DNA from 2 places in the Zymobacter palmae genome. Region 1 is predicted to be linked to the other one. Evidence: predicted binding sites of a transcription regulator. Region 1 holds the regulator's gene; the other holds the start of a gene.
The links. Region 1 encodes LexA, which represses DNA repair genes until DNA is damaged. Its sites were predicted from a motif close to TACTGTNTANNTANACAGTA; they were not measured.
Positions count from the first base shown of each region.

Region 2: the regulator LexA is predicted to act here: its motif matches at 5,664-5,683, upstream of uvrD (DNA helicase II).

Region 1 is NZ_AP018933.1:2,109,811-2,117,282, forward strand. It holds gene ZBT109_RS09430 (thiazole synthase) at 1-145, shown strand, start outside; gene thiH (2-iminoacetate synthase ThiH) at 160-1,389, shown strand; gene thiE (thiamine phosphate synthase) at 1,386-2,054, shown strand; gene ZBT109_RS09445 (lysylphosphatidylglycerol synthase domain-containing protein) at 2,311-3,303, opposite strand; gene ZBT109_RS09450 (hypoxanthine-guanine phosphoribosyltransferase) at 3,375-3,956, opposite strand; gene lexA (transcriptional repressor LexA) at 4,375-5,001, shown strand; gene ZBT109_RS09460 (hypothetical protein) at 5,312-5,563, opposite strand; gene ZBT109_RS09465 (HAD-IIB family hydrolase) at 5,779-6,537, opposite strand; gene ZBT109_RS09470 (DMT family transporter) at 6,660-6,992, opposite strand; gene ZBT109_RS09475 (DUF6586 family protein) at 7,242-7,472, opposite strand, start outside.
Region 2 is NZ_AP018933.1:69,579-77,050, forward strand. It holds gene ZBT109_RS00335 (ornithine carbamoyltransferase) at 1-597, shown strand, start outside; gene ZBT109_RS00340 (DUF4339 domain-containing protein) at 1,025-1,741, opposite strand; gene ypfJ (KPN_02809 family neutral zinc metallopeptidase) at 2,255-3,151, opposite strand; gene mltA (murein transglycosylase A) at 3,296-4,459, opposite strand; gene ZBT109_RS00355 (DUF72 domain-containing protein) at 4,654-5,535, shown strand; gene uvrD (DNA helicase II) at 5,787-7,472, shown strand, end outside.

The DNA.
Region 1 (7,472 bases):
GGCCGCCGATCCCGTGCAGATGGCCCACGCTTTCCGCCTCGCTGTCGAAGCAGGCGAACTGGCACGCTCTAGCCGCCCTGGCGCGGTCACATGGCAGGCACAGGCCTCCAGCCCGCTGACCTCTTTTCTCGACACGCTGAACTGAAGGAGCCTCACTGCATGAGCCGTTCATTTTTCGGTGAGCTGCACCAGCTCGACTGGCAGGACATCACCCTGCGCATCAATGCCATGACGGCAGCCGACGTTCAGCGTGCCCTGACCACCCCATCCCCGGACGCCCATGATCTGATGGCGCTGATCTCACCCGCCGCTGATGGGTTTCTCGAACAGATGGCCCAGCGTGCGCAGGCCCTTAGCCGCCAGCGCTTCGGCAGCACCATTGGCATGTACGTGCCGCTGTACCTGTCAAACATGTGCGCCAACAACTGCAGCTACTGCGGTTTCTCTTCGCACAACAGGATCACCCGCAAAATTCTGAGCGGAGAAGAGATTGAGCGGGAATGCGAGGCGATCAAGGCACTGGGGTTCGATCAGGTCGTAATCGTGACAGGAGAACACCCCAAGAAAGTCGGCATGGCGTACTTCCGCGAGCATCTGCCACGCATTCGCCGCCACTTCAGTCATCTGATGATGGAAGTGCAACCGATGCGAATTGAGGACTACACCGAGCTGCGCACGCTGGGTGTCGATACGGTGCTGGTGTATCAGGAAACCTACCATCCGGCGCTGTACGATCAGCACCACCTCAGCGGCTTCAAGACCGACTTCCAGTGGCGACTGGAAACCCCCGACCGGTTGGGCCTTGCCGGCATGAGCAAGATCGGTCTAGGTGCACTGCTTGGGCTGTCCGCCGATTGGCGCACCGACTGCTTCATGATGACGGAGCACCTACGCTATCTGCGCGAGCGCTATTGGCAGAGCCGCTTCTCGATATCGTTCCCGCGCCTGCGTCCCTGTGAGGGCGGCATCACCCCCGCGGCACTGGTTACTGAACGCCATCTGGTACAGCTCATCTGTGCCTATCGCATCGCATTTCCCGATGTCGAGCTGTCGCTGTCGACCCGCGAATCCGCACGCTTCCGCGACCATGTTGCGCCGCTAGGCATCACCAGCATCAGCGCGTTCTCCCAGACACAACCGGGCGGCTATGCCAATACCCACGATCATCATCTCGAACAGTTCACACCAGACGATCACCGTACCCCCGAGCAGGTCGCCGAGGCCCTGCGCCAGTCAGGGCTACAGCCAGTATGGAAGGATTGGGATGCCGGCTTCGGTCGCCAAGCACCTTCCATACGCTCGTCATCAGACAGCAGCGACACCCTGAGCGAACACCCGCATCCCGTGCGCCACACGCGCCCCGCCACCCACGAGGAGCAGCAGGCATGACCGTCACCTCAACGCTCACACGCCCCCACCTCGACCTATCCCTCTACCTGGTCACGATCAGCCTTGATGAACGTGATGATGATCGCATCGTTGCCACCTGCCAGGCAGCCGTAGAAGGCGGTGCCACGCTGATCCAGCTGCGCGACAAGCACGCCACTACGGAGCAGCGCAGCGCACTCGCGCGCCGCATCATCGACGCCATTGGGCGTGCCGTACCGGTATTGGTCAACGACGATATCAACGCGGCGATAGCGGCTGATGCCGAAGGCGCACATATCGGTCAGGACGACCTGCCCCCCACCGTTGCCCGCCAGCGCCTCGGCCCCGATCGACTGCTGGGGCTAAGCGTCCACAACGATGCCGAGCTGGACTATGCCCTTGCGCAACCCGCAGGTACGCTGGACTACATCGGGCTTGGTGCGGTCTACCCGACCCAGACCAAGGAAGTGAAGGTGCTAGGGATCGACGGTCTACGTCATCTGGCGGCACGCGCACACGCGCACGGCCTGCCTTGCGTAGCGATTGGCGGCATCGGCGGTGAGCGCCTCAGCGACATCGCCACCACCGAAGCCGACGGCATTGCCGTGGTCAGTGCGATCTGCGCCCAGCCCGACCCCGCTGCTGCCGCGAAAGCCCTGCTGACACGTTGGAAACAGGCGCACTAAAAGACTGCTTCATAACCTAAGTGATTGCTTTTGCCCTTTCCAAAGACGGTTTCTACCGCAATGTTGTGGTTTGAAATCCTCCTAATGACATGGGTATTAGCGTTATGAAACATGCTCTAAGCACTGCACAGCCAGACCTCCGTGTCTTGCGGCATATCAACCGCTCGGCACCGCACCACTGGCAAAAACAGAAAAGGCGAGCCTCCGCAATGGAGAGCTCGCCTTTTCTTATCCTCGCCACGGATAGTCCGCTGTGCTACGACGTGCGGCGATGCCGCCGCAGCCTAACCAGTTCACAGCACAAGAGTGCCAGACAGGCCAGCACCAGTGGCAGCAGTACATAGATCGCGCGGTACAGCAGAATGGCCGCCAGCAGTGGTGCTTCACCTACTGAGCCTTTGAAAGCCGACAGAATGATCATCTCAAAGACGCCAAACCCGCCGGGAATATGGCTCAATACACCCGTCGCCAGCGCCAGCAGATACACCATCATGAACGTGGTGAAGGGAATATCGCCCGGAATCAGCAGGTACAGCACAGCCGACGCACAGATGACATCTAGCAGCGTAATCAGCAGCTGCAACGCGGACAGCACCATATTGGGCAGGCGAAACCGCCAGTGCCACAGATGAAACTGACGCGTGAACGGCGTCGGACAGTGCGCAGACCGGCGCGTGGCCAGAATGCCAACCAACAGCAGATAGCCCACCAGCACAGCAATGCCTATGCCAATAACCCAGCTGCGTGACAGGTGCAGTGCCTGCGCGGCCGCATCGACGTGAATCAGCGCCGCAACAGCGGCCAGTGGTGGCAACGCACAGCCCAGCGCTAGACTGACGAATGCCGACATACGCGCCACGTCGGCCGGTTCTATGCCGTGAGGAAAGTAGAGCCGATAACGCACCGCGCCGCCCGACAGCATTGACAGCCCAATCGCATTGCCCACTGCTGATGCGCATACACCCGCCATGACCAGCGCTCTCGACGGCACGCTGACGCCAGCATAGCGCGTCGCCGACCATTCATAGCCCAACAGCATCACATAGCTGCCGACCGCTGCCAGCACGGCCCCCACAATCCACTGTGGCGGCACGGCTATCAGCGCCGCATGCAGTTGGCTCAGATTAATGCTTCTGACCATCGACCAACAGGCATACACCGCGCCGATGAAGATCGCCACGATCAGGGCTACCCCCAGCTGGTGGCGATACTTCATCAGACGGCTCGACAGCTTCGACAGATTGCTCATTGAAAGATAGGCCTCACATTCAAAGTCACGGTCGAAGCGCCCTCACTGCGCACGCTCATGGGCAAGCGCCCTTATAGCCCTTTGGGCGCGAAAATACCCGGCGCGTTGCGCCAATAGCCCTTGTAGTCCATGCCGAAGCCGAACACGTAACGGTCTTCGACTTCCAGACCGCAGAAGTCGGCCTTCAGACCCGGCACGGCCTTGCGATCATGTTTCTTGTCGACCAGCACCGCAGAGGAGACGCTTGCAGCACCCGCTTCGCGGCAGTACTCCAGAATAGCCGCCAGCGTGGCACCTTCATCGAGAATATCGTCGATGACGACCACATGACGTCCTTTCATCGGCCGCTCGGGGGAAACGCGCCAGAACAATTCCCCACCGCTGGTCTTGCCGCGGTAGCGCGTCGCGTGCAGGTAATCGATTTCAAGCGGGAAGCCGAGACGCGTCAGCAAGTGACCCGTCGTGATGAGGCCACCGTTCATGACGCAGAAGCACAGCGGCAATTTGTCACCCAGCACTTCCGTCATGCGCGTCGCCATGGCGTCGAGTGCGGCGTCCACTTCTTCTTGCGTGACCAGACAGTCAGCCTGCGCCATCAGCGCATTCATATCCTGCACGTGGCGATGAGAATCAAAAATCGGATCGTCTTGCATTGCCAGAGTCTTGTTCAAATGTAAGTGGGATACGGCACTACCATGCCGAAAACAGAACACCTGACGAAGCCGGAGCCAGGTCAGGTGACGAGCGAAGCACATGGAGACAGCGGGCGCACCGCCTGAGCAAGCACACTATCGCTGCTGGCGGTATGCCGATGGCGCGGATACACAGTCCTTCGGACACGCGTTTGCCCGGAAGGTTTTCCCGGCGGCACGTTTTCCCTCTGATCCAAAGAAAAGAAGCCTCGTGCCGAACTGAAGTTCACGCATGCCACATGAGAACAAAACGCGCCCCATTCCCGTGCGGCGACTATTCTACCCCATAACGCGCCGTATGCTGCAATTGACTTGCGTGGCAGAATACACTGGATATAATCACAGAGATATTATTTCATCCAAGACGACAAGGCCTGTCATGACGAAACCACTCACTCGTCGCCAGCAGGAAGTCTTTGACTTCATCTGCGAGACGCTCGATACGCTGGGATATCCACCTACACGGGCAGAGATTGCGCGAGCGCTGGGGTTCCGCTCTGCCAACGCCGCCGAAGAACATCTGCGCGCCCTGAAACGCAAGGGCGTGATCGAAATGATCGCGGGCGCGTCACGCGGCATCCGCATCATCAAGCGCGACGAAGCGGCACCGACCGATACGCTGGCCATTGTAGGTCAGGTTGCGGCGGGTAGCCCTATTCTCGCCACCGAACACGTCGACCGCTACTGCCCGCTGTCGCCAGACTTCTTCTCGCCACGCGCGGATTATCTGCTGCGCGTCAAAGGGGTGTCGATGCAAGATGTTGGCATTCTGGATGGCGACCTGCTGGCGGTGCACAAGACGCAGGACGTGCACAACGGCCAAATCGTCGTGGCTCGCCTGGGCGATGACGTAACAGTCAAACGCTTCGAGCGTCAGGGCAATCATGTTCGCCTGATCGCAGAGAACCCGGACTTTGCACCGATTGAGGTGGATGTCACCCGCGATGCGCTGGAAATCGAAGGTATCGGGGTCGGCGTCATCCGCGGCGATCAGGGTCTGCACTGATCCCTCGCGATACGTCTAGCCGTAGATAGGTACACAAAAGGCGGGCAGGCCGTGTGAATCGGCCTGCCCGCCTTTCTTTTATTCTGTGCCGCGCCGATCATGGTGATCATCGGCATGACCTAGGATTCGCCCCCTAGGCACTCCCGCACACTATCTACTGAGCGCGGCTCATCGTGCAACCTGCTTAGAGCATGTTCCATAACGCCAATACCCATGTCATTGAAGGGCCTTCAAACCACAACATTGCGGTAGAAGCCTTCTATTTCAGAAAGGGTAAAAGCGATCACTTAGGTTATGAAACAGTCTTTTATTAATGCACGGTCACCGACTCTTCTTCGTCCTGCTCACTCAGCGTATCGTCACCGTCCCACAGCATCGAACGCGTGATAGCGTGGTCGATCATTTCCCGTGCGACATCGAAGCGGCTTCGCTGCAGCAGCTCCAGCGCCTGCTCGGAAAATCGAATGCTAACCAAAGGAGCTTCATCATCGCTATCGGTAGAACGAAGCACGACCTCACCGTCTGGAAGCTCTACGATCTCGAGAATCGCATTGTCGATCATGAATCACCTCTCATGGTAAAAAAACGACCATAGCGATTAGCGCCATGGTCGTTGTCTGACCACAGGGTACCACGACAGCGCAGCCCGTGCGACAGGCGAGGCGCAAGAATACCGCAGCACCATGCTCGGTGCGTTAGCACCGTGATGCCTTCATATTCCAGTAGATAGGCGCAGATACCCCTACCATTTTCTCGACAGTTCAGCGCTGATACGAATCAAGCCGCGACCTTGTCAGCCAGCGCGGTGATGGCCTGTGCTACCTCGTCGAACGCGACACGCTGATGAGGTGGTGTGGCCGGCTGGAATTCACCCACAACGACCGAGTGTGCTGCGCGGGCCAGCATGGCCTGATCGTTAAGGTCATTGCCGAAGATAATCGCCTGCTCGGGTGCAATCGCCAGCCGATCCAGCGCATTCACCTTATCGGTCTGACCGGGCATCAGATCGAAGCAGTGATCGAAACGGTGGAGCTTTTCGACGACATTGAAGGGCTGAGCACTCAGGTACTCTAACAGCGGTTCCCGCAGCGCCATATCGAGAATCAGGATCTTGTTAACCCCTTGCGCCATCACTGTATCGCGCTCGGCGGGAGGGAACGTGACGTTCAGTGAACGCACATAGTCGTGGAAATCATGCGCGATGGGCGAGAAACCGTACTGCCAGTGACTTTCCACTACATAGGCCGCACGGGCATTATCCAGCCACCCCAGCATGCTTGCCGCACTGTCGGCGTCGAATTTTTCATTGATCATAAACTCGCCGCGCTGCCACGCCATCCCACCATTACACCCCACCATCACAGCGTCATGCAGTTCATCTGGCAGCAGCGGCAGCATATCGCGCACAGGCCGTGCGGAAGCGAAAACCACCTGATAGTGTTCGCGCAGCGCCAACAGCGCCTCGGCGACGGAAGATGAAATCGGTTGCCCCGCCTGACTGATCGTACCGTCGATATCAAAAATAGCGTAACGCATGATTTTCCTTGATAAGTCGTACTGGATGAGAAGGAAGGTAGCCGCCCACGATCGCGCGCTATATTCTCCGTCGGCAACCCTGCATGTGCATAGAGAGCACCATGCGATTGTTTTCCGGCCGCTCAGTGCGCTTGAACGGAAGAGAACGTATTCATGACCATCACCCCTGCCAGAATAAGTACTATACCGATCAGCGCTGCGGCATCCAGCTTCTGCTGGAAAAGTGCCCAACCAATCAGCGTGGTCAGCACTACCCCCAATCCCGCCCAGACGGCGTAGGCAATACCCAGCGGCAAATACCGAAGCGTCAACGACAAGAAATAGAAGGCGCAACCGTACCCCACGACCACCAGCACTGAAGGCCACAAACGCGAAAAACCGTTGCTGGCCTTAAGCGCAGACGTTGCAATCACTTCCGCCACTACGGCAACCACTAGAAACAGCCACCCTTGCATGACGAATGCTCCTTCAGCGATGGTCATAACAGCCCTTTCATACCCTATTACGGTGATACAGGGAATGCGCGTTCACCACTCTAACGCGGTGTGTCTTACATGTTGATGAAGAGAAACTACCCGACACAAACGTTCAAGGCGCTCACCCTAGCGACTTGATAAAGCCGTACGGCAAGCGCCTTGATAAACAGACACCTACGAAGTGCCAAGCCACGTCAGCGGCCCAGCGCCATGTTCTTGAGCGACATCTCAGCAGAAGCGCGATGACTCCCGCAACCCATTGGCCAGCACACGCAATGCGACTAACTGATCTTTGAGCTGCGCTACACGTTCACCCACAGACAGCGTGGTGGCGATTAACCCTACCGTTGCCGGGATGTGCCCCGTACGCCGCTGTTCTAAGCGAAGATACAGCGCATACAACTCACCGTTCGCCGTCAGCAATGCACGCTCCAGCAGACGTCGTTCCTGAAGTGTGTC
Region 2 (7,472 bases), 980 kb from region 1:
ACACAGATGCTGGCCGATGTGCTGACCATGATTGAGCACAGCGATAAACCGCTGCATCAGATCAGCTACGTTTATCTGGGCGATGCGCGCTACAACATGGGACGTTCGCTGCTGATGATCGGTGCCAAGCTGGGTATGGATGTACGCATTGCTGCGCCGAAGGCGCTGTGGCCGGATGACGGTTTCGTTGAAGAGTGCCAGGCGTTTGCACGCGACAGTGGTGCGCGAATCACGCTGACCGAAGATGCTCTGGCGGCCGTCAAAGGTGTCGATTTTGTACATACCGATATCTGGGTGTCGATGGGTGAACCAGCAGAAGTATGGGATGAACGTATCGCCCTACTGCGCCCGTATCGCGTTGATGCCGCGCTGATGACGGCAGCCGATAATCCGCGCGTGAAGTTCATGCACTGCTTGCCGGCGTACCACAACCAAGAAACGGCCGTGGGTCGCCAGGTGGCTGCGCGTTATCCGGAATTTGGTGATGGCGTTGAAGTGACAGAAGAGGTGTTCGAGTCACCGGCCAGCATCGTCTTCGATCAGGCTGAAAACCGTCTGCATACCATCAAGGCGGTTATGGTGGCGTCGTTGGCCTGAGGACGCTGATTAATACGTATCAGCGATAGCACCCCCGTTATGGTGCCCTGCAATGGGCGCTGTGGCGGGGGTGTTTTGTTTCACGTGAAACAAACAGTGAGTTCTAAATTATTTGCTATTATTCAATGCGTTATTGGGTATGTATGGTCGGTTTTTTCTGGAAATATGTCTGCCAGTGCTGAAAAATACCACGTGAAATGCGGGTGGTCATGGCCGTTGGCCTGTTGAAAATGCCTCTCTCCGCTTGGAACAACGCTACGTTGCTTCGCCGTATCACGGACAGTTAAATACAAAAATCCCCTGCCTTTGGCTAGCAAGGCAAGGGACATCCGCACGGAGTGCGATCAGGAAATGGCTCCGCCTTATGGTGAAGGGTAAGGACGGTGCATCGTCTCGTTAGCTTCACCATAAGAAAGCTTTTCCCGTATTACTGTAGCGGTACGCGTACCAATATCTTGTCCTGCTTCTTCTCAATGGTGATATCCAGCTGGTTACCGTTATCGAGGTAGGCCGTTGCCGTGTAGAAATCGTCTTTAGGCTCGTCGTCGATAGCGACGGCTATGCAGGACGCTTTTTGATAGAACTGGTCATGAATGATGGTGGTGACGATAGGGCAGGCCGCTTCTTCGATCTCTGAGTCACTGTCCATGAAACCCACGATCACTAGCAAAACAAAACCGGCAATCCATGCATAGAAGTAGTTTTTGCTATGGCCGATAAGGTTGGCGCGTTTCCACAGGTAGACAGGGATCAGCACGGCCCAGTAGGTTTCCGGTGCGTCATAGCCGGCGGCTTTCAAACGTCGTTCATCTACCACGCAGAGAATGACGTTGATGATAAGGATGAGCCACCCGATATTGATATCGAAGAGTAAGCCCAGCAGTGCGCCGATGATCTGTACGCCGACCAATGCCCAGACAAAACGGTTGTCCACATCGCTAGACGCCAGTGGCGGCGGGCCAGACAGAGGAGGAACGCTGGCGGCTAGCTCCGTTTCCTTCAGCGACACCCAGTCACCGGCCCCTGCCCAGACCTTGGTGTCCAGACCAATCACGCTTGAGGCGGCAAAGCCTTTCATCTGATCAATAGTGAAAGGACCGTTTCTTGTTCCGTTCTTGGAGTAATACCACGTTGCTTCTGACACCCCTGATCTCCTAAATATAAAAAGGCATTTTGCAGGCCATGAATAGCCGTCTTGGTGCTTGCTTCGTCACAGAACTTTGAGTTCCTGAGATGCAATGATGCCGATCCCATTTCTGGGGTATCGGTTACTTAGAGGGCAACATACTGCGTTACAAACGCTTTTAAAACCTTTGTTAATATTTATGTGGCTGTTATGACAGATAAAATCTCATTCTTTTGGGGTGTCATCAAAATGAGTAAGTAGCGTGCTGGGCCGATATTTTCTAGGGCAGCTTATGTTTTGGGTCATGTTCTACGTGCAAATGAACGAGCCAATAAGAAAATAAATAACGCATTCATGAAAAGAAAAAGCCCTCGCGTAATAGTAATACGCAAGGGCTTGATACAGGATGGCGCATAGACAGACGTTTCGGGAATACGCGCTTTCCCTTGGTGCCAGCCCGATGGTCTTGTCGCTTTAATACCGTTGCAGCTAAGTACTCGCTGGCTGTATCTACGCTTGGGGGTTAGGCGGTCAAAGCTGCTTGGCTGAGAAGGTATCGCAGCGTGCCATGTCGCCGCTGTCGAAGCCGACCTTGAACCAGCGTACACGCTGTTCAGCCGTGCCGTGCGTGAAGCTGTCGGGCACCACGCGGCCCTGCCCTTGACGCTGAAGGTTGTCGTCGCCGATGGCGTCGGCTGCTTTCAAGGCATCTTCGATTTCGCCCGGTTCGAGCCAGTTGTAGCGGCTTTCGGCCTGATGGCCCCATACGCCGGCATAGCAGTCAGCCTGCAGTTCTTGGCGTACGGAAAGCCCGTTGGCCCCCTCGCGCGCAGCGCCTTGACGTTCGGCTTGAGTGACCTGGCGATCAATGCCGGTCAGGTGCTGTACGTGGTGCCCCACTTCATGTGCGATGACATAGGCCTGAGCGAAGTCGGTGCCAACCTTAAAGCGTGACTTCATTTCTGCGAAGAAGGAGGTATCGAGATACAGTTTCTGGTCGGCTGGGCAGTAGAACGGACCGACCGCGGCGGAAGCATAGCCACAGCCAGAAGAGACGCTGCCACTGAACAGGACCAGTTTCGGGGGCTGGTACGTCTTGCCCTGCTGCTTGAATATCTCTGTCCAAGTATCTTCGGTATCGCCCAGCACCGTGCTAATGAACTCGTCACGGCTGTGGTCGACTTGGCTCGGTGTGGTCGATGACGTATTCGATTGCGTCGCTACGCTGCCACCGTTGCCGCCGATCTGTCCTAGAACCTGGCTGAGAATCTGCATCGGGTCCTGTTTCGTAATCAGACCGAAGGCCACCACCAGTACGATCCCCGCGATGCTGATCTTGCCACCGCTTAGGCGCATACCGCCGCCGCTAGAGCCGTTGCTGCGTTCGTCTTCGATATTGCTGCTGCGTCTGCCGCGTTGCCACTTCATATGTCGATCGTCCCTGTTCGTTCTACGCTATGAAACCCAAAGGCTCTCCGTTCCGGTGAGCGGCCCTGTCATAAAGCGTATCACCTGAATCAAGAAAGCGAAGCATTCTGACCGTATGCACGGCCAGAGAGAAGAGCAAAAAGACTATCCGCGCGCCGAGTAGAGCTGTCCTGATCCCATGTAGCGAGGCAGCAGTACCCACATTTCACCGCGTTGTTTCATGCGCCCAGCGGTTTCTCCTGCGGCATCACCTAGGCCCCAGAAGTAGTCGGCACGAACAGTGCCCTTGATGGCACTGCCGGTATCCTGAGCGATAACCAGTTTCTGGATCGGTTCATTGGACAGCGGACGCGTGGTCGACAGAAATACCGGTGCGCCCAGTGGTACATGCGAGGGGTCGACGGCGATGCTGTGTTCCGGCGTTAGAGGAACGCCCAACGCGCCAGTGGGCCCGGTCGACTCATCGACGGCAGGCATCTCGCGGAAGAAGACGACGCGCGGGTTGGCATTGAGCATGTCGTCGACTTGCTGAGGGTGGGCATGTGCCCATTGCTTGATGCCTTTGATCGTGGCTTGGTCGGCGGTGATCTGATGACGATCAAGCAACCAGCGTGCGAAGGAACGGAAGGGCAGGTTGTTGGTGCCCGCAAAGCCCACGCGAATCATGCGGCCATCTTCCAGCCTGACGCGTCCTGAGCCCTGCACTTGCAGATAGGCCACATCGACAGGATCGTCCACCCATACTAGTTCTCGCCCTTTGAGGAATGGCTGCTTCATCAGGTGCGCACGTGGTTTGTTGACCTGCGTGCTGGCGATGCCGTGTGGATAGCGATAGACCGGCGTCTGATAGGGGCCGTGGCGGGTCAGAGAACCACGCAGCACGGGCTCGTAATATCCCGTGATCAGCCCGGTTGTTGAGCCATCGTCGTTGGTCAGATGCCATGGCCGGAAACGTTCTTCGAAGAAGCGCTGTAGCTCGCTGGCATTGGCGGCGTTCATGCGCTGAGCGTCCATGCACACCTGCTGCCAGTCACGCTGCTTACCCAGTGCTTTGCAGCTTTGCAGGAACGGTTGCCATGCCGACTGTGCCTGGCGCTCTGACCAACCGGGAAGCTGCTGCCAGTCTTCCGTGCGCCAGCGCGTCAGTGACGAGCCACTACCGGCATCGGTGCGCAGACCCGGCACGTAAGCTGTGTTCTGGGGTGTGGACGGGCGAGGTGCTGTCGAGCTACAGGCCGTTACCAGTAGGCCTGCGAACAGCAGATGACCAAAAGACATCAGAGAGCGCAGATAGCGAAGCGAACGCACGACAGACCTCGTTGCAATACGTAAATGATTGCGATGGGATGGCGGGGCATCTCTCGCAATGATGAAAGGCGGACGTTGCGTAGTGTAGAGACTCGACGGCCCTCTGTTCCAGCATTTGCAATGCGGTTTTTACAGAGGGTAAGTTTCGCTACGCTTTTCTATGACCCATGGGTATGACAAGGATTCCGTCGGTAATGCACAAGAACACGCCGCAGCTTCATCTCGGTCTGGCCATGTGGGCCAATCCTGATTGGAAAGGAAGCCTCTATGCGCCGCATACGGCGATGACGGAAAGTCTGCCCGACTACGCTGCGGCTTTCGATGCCGTGGAAGGCAATACGACGTTCTACAGCGGTATTCCCAAGGAAGAGACCGTGCGAGTTTGGGCCGCTCAGACGCCCGAGTCGTTTCGCTTTTGTTTCAAGCTGCCCGCTTTCATCACACATGAAAAGCGTCTGCGTGACTGTGAGGCCGATATTGCACGCTTTCTTGAACGGTTAAGTCTGTTGGGACCTCGCCTCGGGCCGGTCATGGTTCAGTTGCCGCGCGATCTGGGTCAGGAAGCCATGATTGATCTCGAACGCCTTCTAGTGCAGTGGCCTGCCCATATTCCCTGTGCCGTTGAACCACGGTCGTTTGATTTCTTTGCCAAAGGCGACGCGGAGCGAGCGTTCAATCGTCTGTTGATAACTCACAACGCTGACCGTGTCATGCTGGATGTTCGGCCGGTAATGATGAATCCGGGGGCTCCCGGTTCGGCCCTGTGGAAGGCACAGCAGGAGAAACCCAAACGCCCGCTGCATGTGATCGCTACGGGGTCGCGGCCTATCGTGCGCTTTATCGGCCATTTTGAGGATCAGATCAACGATCCGTTGTTTGCGCCGTGGGTCGATCGGCTTGCCCTGTGGATAAGTCAGGGGAAAACCCCTTTTCTGTTTGTGCATACTCCTGACAATCGGCAGGCACCAACGCTGGCACGGCGCTATGCCGAGCAGGTTTCAGCAGCACTGCAGCATAATGGTCAGGTAAGGGTGCCGGACACGTTTGCTGGGGAGCATCAAAGCACGCTGTTCTGACCCATAGAGGGAAGCCGTTTGGGCTTGCGACTAGATCAGGTTATCCACATGCGGTTTCAGCGTTGTAGGCCTGCATTCTTCTGAAGAGGACTCTGGCGCTATCGGGCGGTGATCAGGGCTTCATGGTATGCTGTGGTTATTTACAGCGCGCCTTGAAGGGACGCTGAATACCGTCTTTCTACTTCTCTATTCAAGACCTCTGGTCGCAGCGATGAAGGTGCCGTCCAGAGGCCATCAGCGGAACACCAGACATGAACTCCCATCATCTGCTTGATTCGCTCAACGACGAACAGCGCCAGGCCGTCAGCGCACCGCAGGGCAACCTGCTGGTACTGGCAGGGGCTGGCTCCGGCAAGACGCGCGTGCTGGTGCACCGCATCGCTTGGATGCTGGAAGTCGAGCGCTTGTCGCCCTACAGCATTTTGGCGGTAACCTTCACCAACAAGGCCGCACGTGAAATGCGTACGCGTCTGGAAGCGTTGCTGAGCGTCTCGCCGCGGGGCATGTGGGTCGGTACGTTCCACTCCATTGCGCACCGTCTGCTGCGCACGCACTGGCACGATGCAAAGCTGCAGGAACACTTCCAGATCATCGACAGTGATGATCAGCTGCGGCTGATCAAGCGCCTGTTGAAAGACCACAACATTGACGATGAAACCTATCCGCCTCGGCAGGTGATGCAGTTCATCTCTGGGTGCAAAGAAGAAGGACTGCGACCGGGGCAGGTCGAGGCGCATGGCGATCAGTACTTGCTGCGGATGGTCGAGCTGTACGAACTGTATCAGCTGACCTGCGAACGCTCAGGGCTGGTCGACTTTGGCGAGTTGCTGCTGCGCTCGCTGGAGCTGCTGCGTGACAATCCCCCGTTGCTTGAGCACTACCGTGAGCGGTTCGGCCATATCCTTGTGGATGAGTTTCAGGATACCAACCGTCTGCAGTACGCGTGGCTGAAGCTACTCGCGGGTCCCAATGGCCATGTGACAGCCGTGGGCGATGATGACCAGTCTATTTATGGCTGGCGCGGTGCGCGCGTCGAGAACATCGTGCGCTTTAGCGAGGAGCTACCGAACACGCAGGTCGTGCGCTTGGAACGCAACTACCGCTCGACCAATGTGATTTTGGATGCGGCCAACGCCTTGATCCGCAACAACACTGGGCGCATGGGCAAAGAGCTGTGGACCGATATCAGCGGTGGCGAAAAAATCTCGGTGTATGCGGGGTTCAATGACCTCGACGAGGCACGCTATATCGTCGATACACTGCAGAAACTCATCAAAGAACACGACTACAAGCGTAGTGATATTGCCATCCTCTATCGCTCCAACGCGCAGTCGCGCGTTATTGAGGAAACGCTGATTCGTTCCAAGGTGCCGTACCGTATCTACGGTGGACACCGCTTCTACGAGCGCCTTGAGATCAAAAACGCGTTGGCCTATCTGCGCTTGATGGTCTCACGCGAAGACGACGCGTCGCTTGAGCGAGTCATCAACGTGCCCGCCCGCGGCATAGGTACCAAGACAGTTGAATTGTTGCGAACACATGCTCGTGACGAAGGCATTTCACTGTGGCAGGCATTGCACGACCTTGTCGCTCACAAGCAGGTCAGCGGGCGCGCCGCTAGCGCGTTGCAGACCTTCGCTAATCTTGTCGATCGTCTCGACAACGAAACTTCGGGACTAATGCTGCACGAAATCATCGACCACGTGATTACCGTGACGGGATTGATTGAGCACCATCGCGCAGAGAAGGGTGAGAAGGGGCAGGCGCGTGTAGAGAACCTAGAAGAGCTGGTCAGTGCAGCACGTGCATACGTGCAGGGAGACATGCGCGGTACCGACCCCTTCGAACCGGCCGGTGAAGCAGTTGGCGACGCTACACTGGAAAACTTCCTTTCTGAAGCGGCACTGGATGCTGGGGATCACGAAGCCGACGAATTC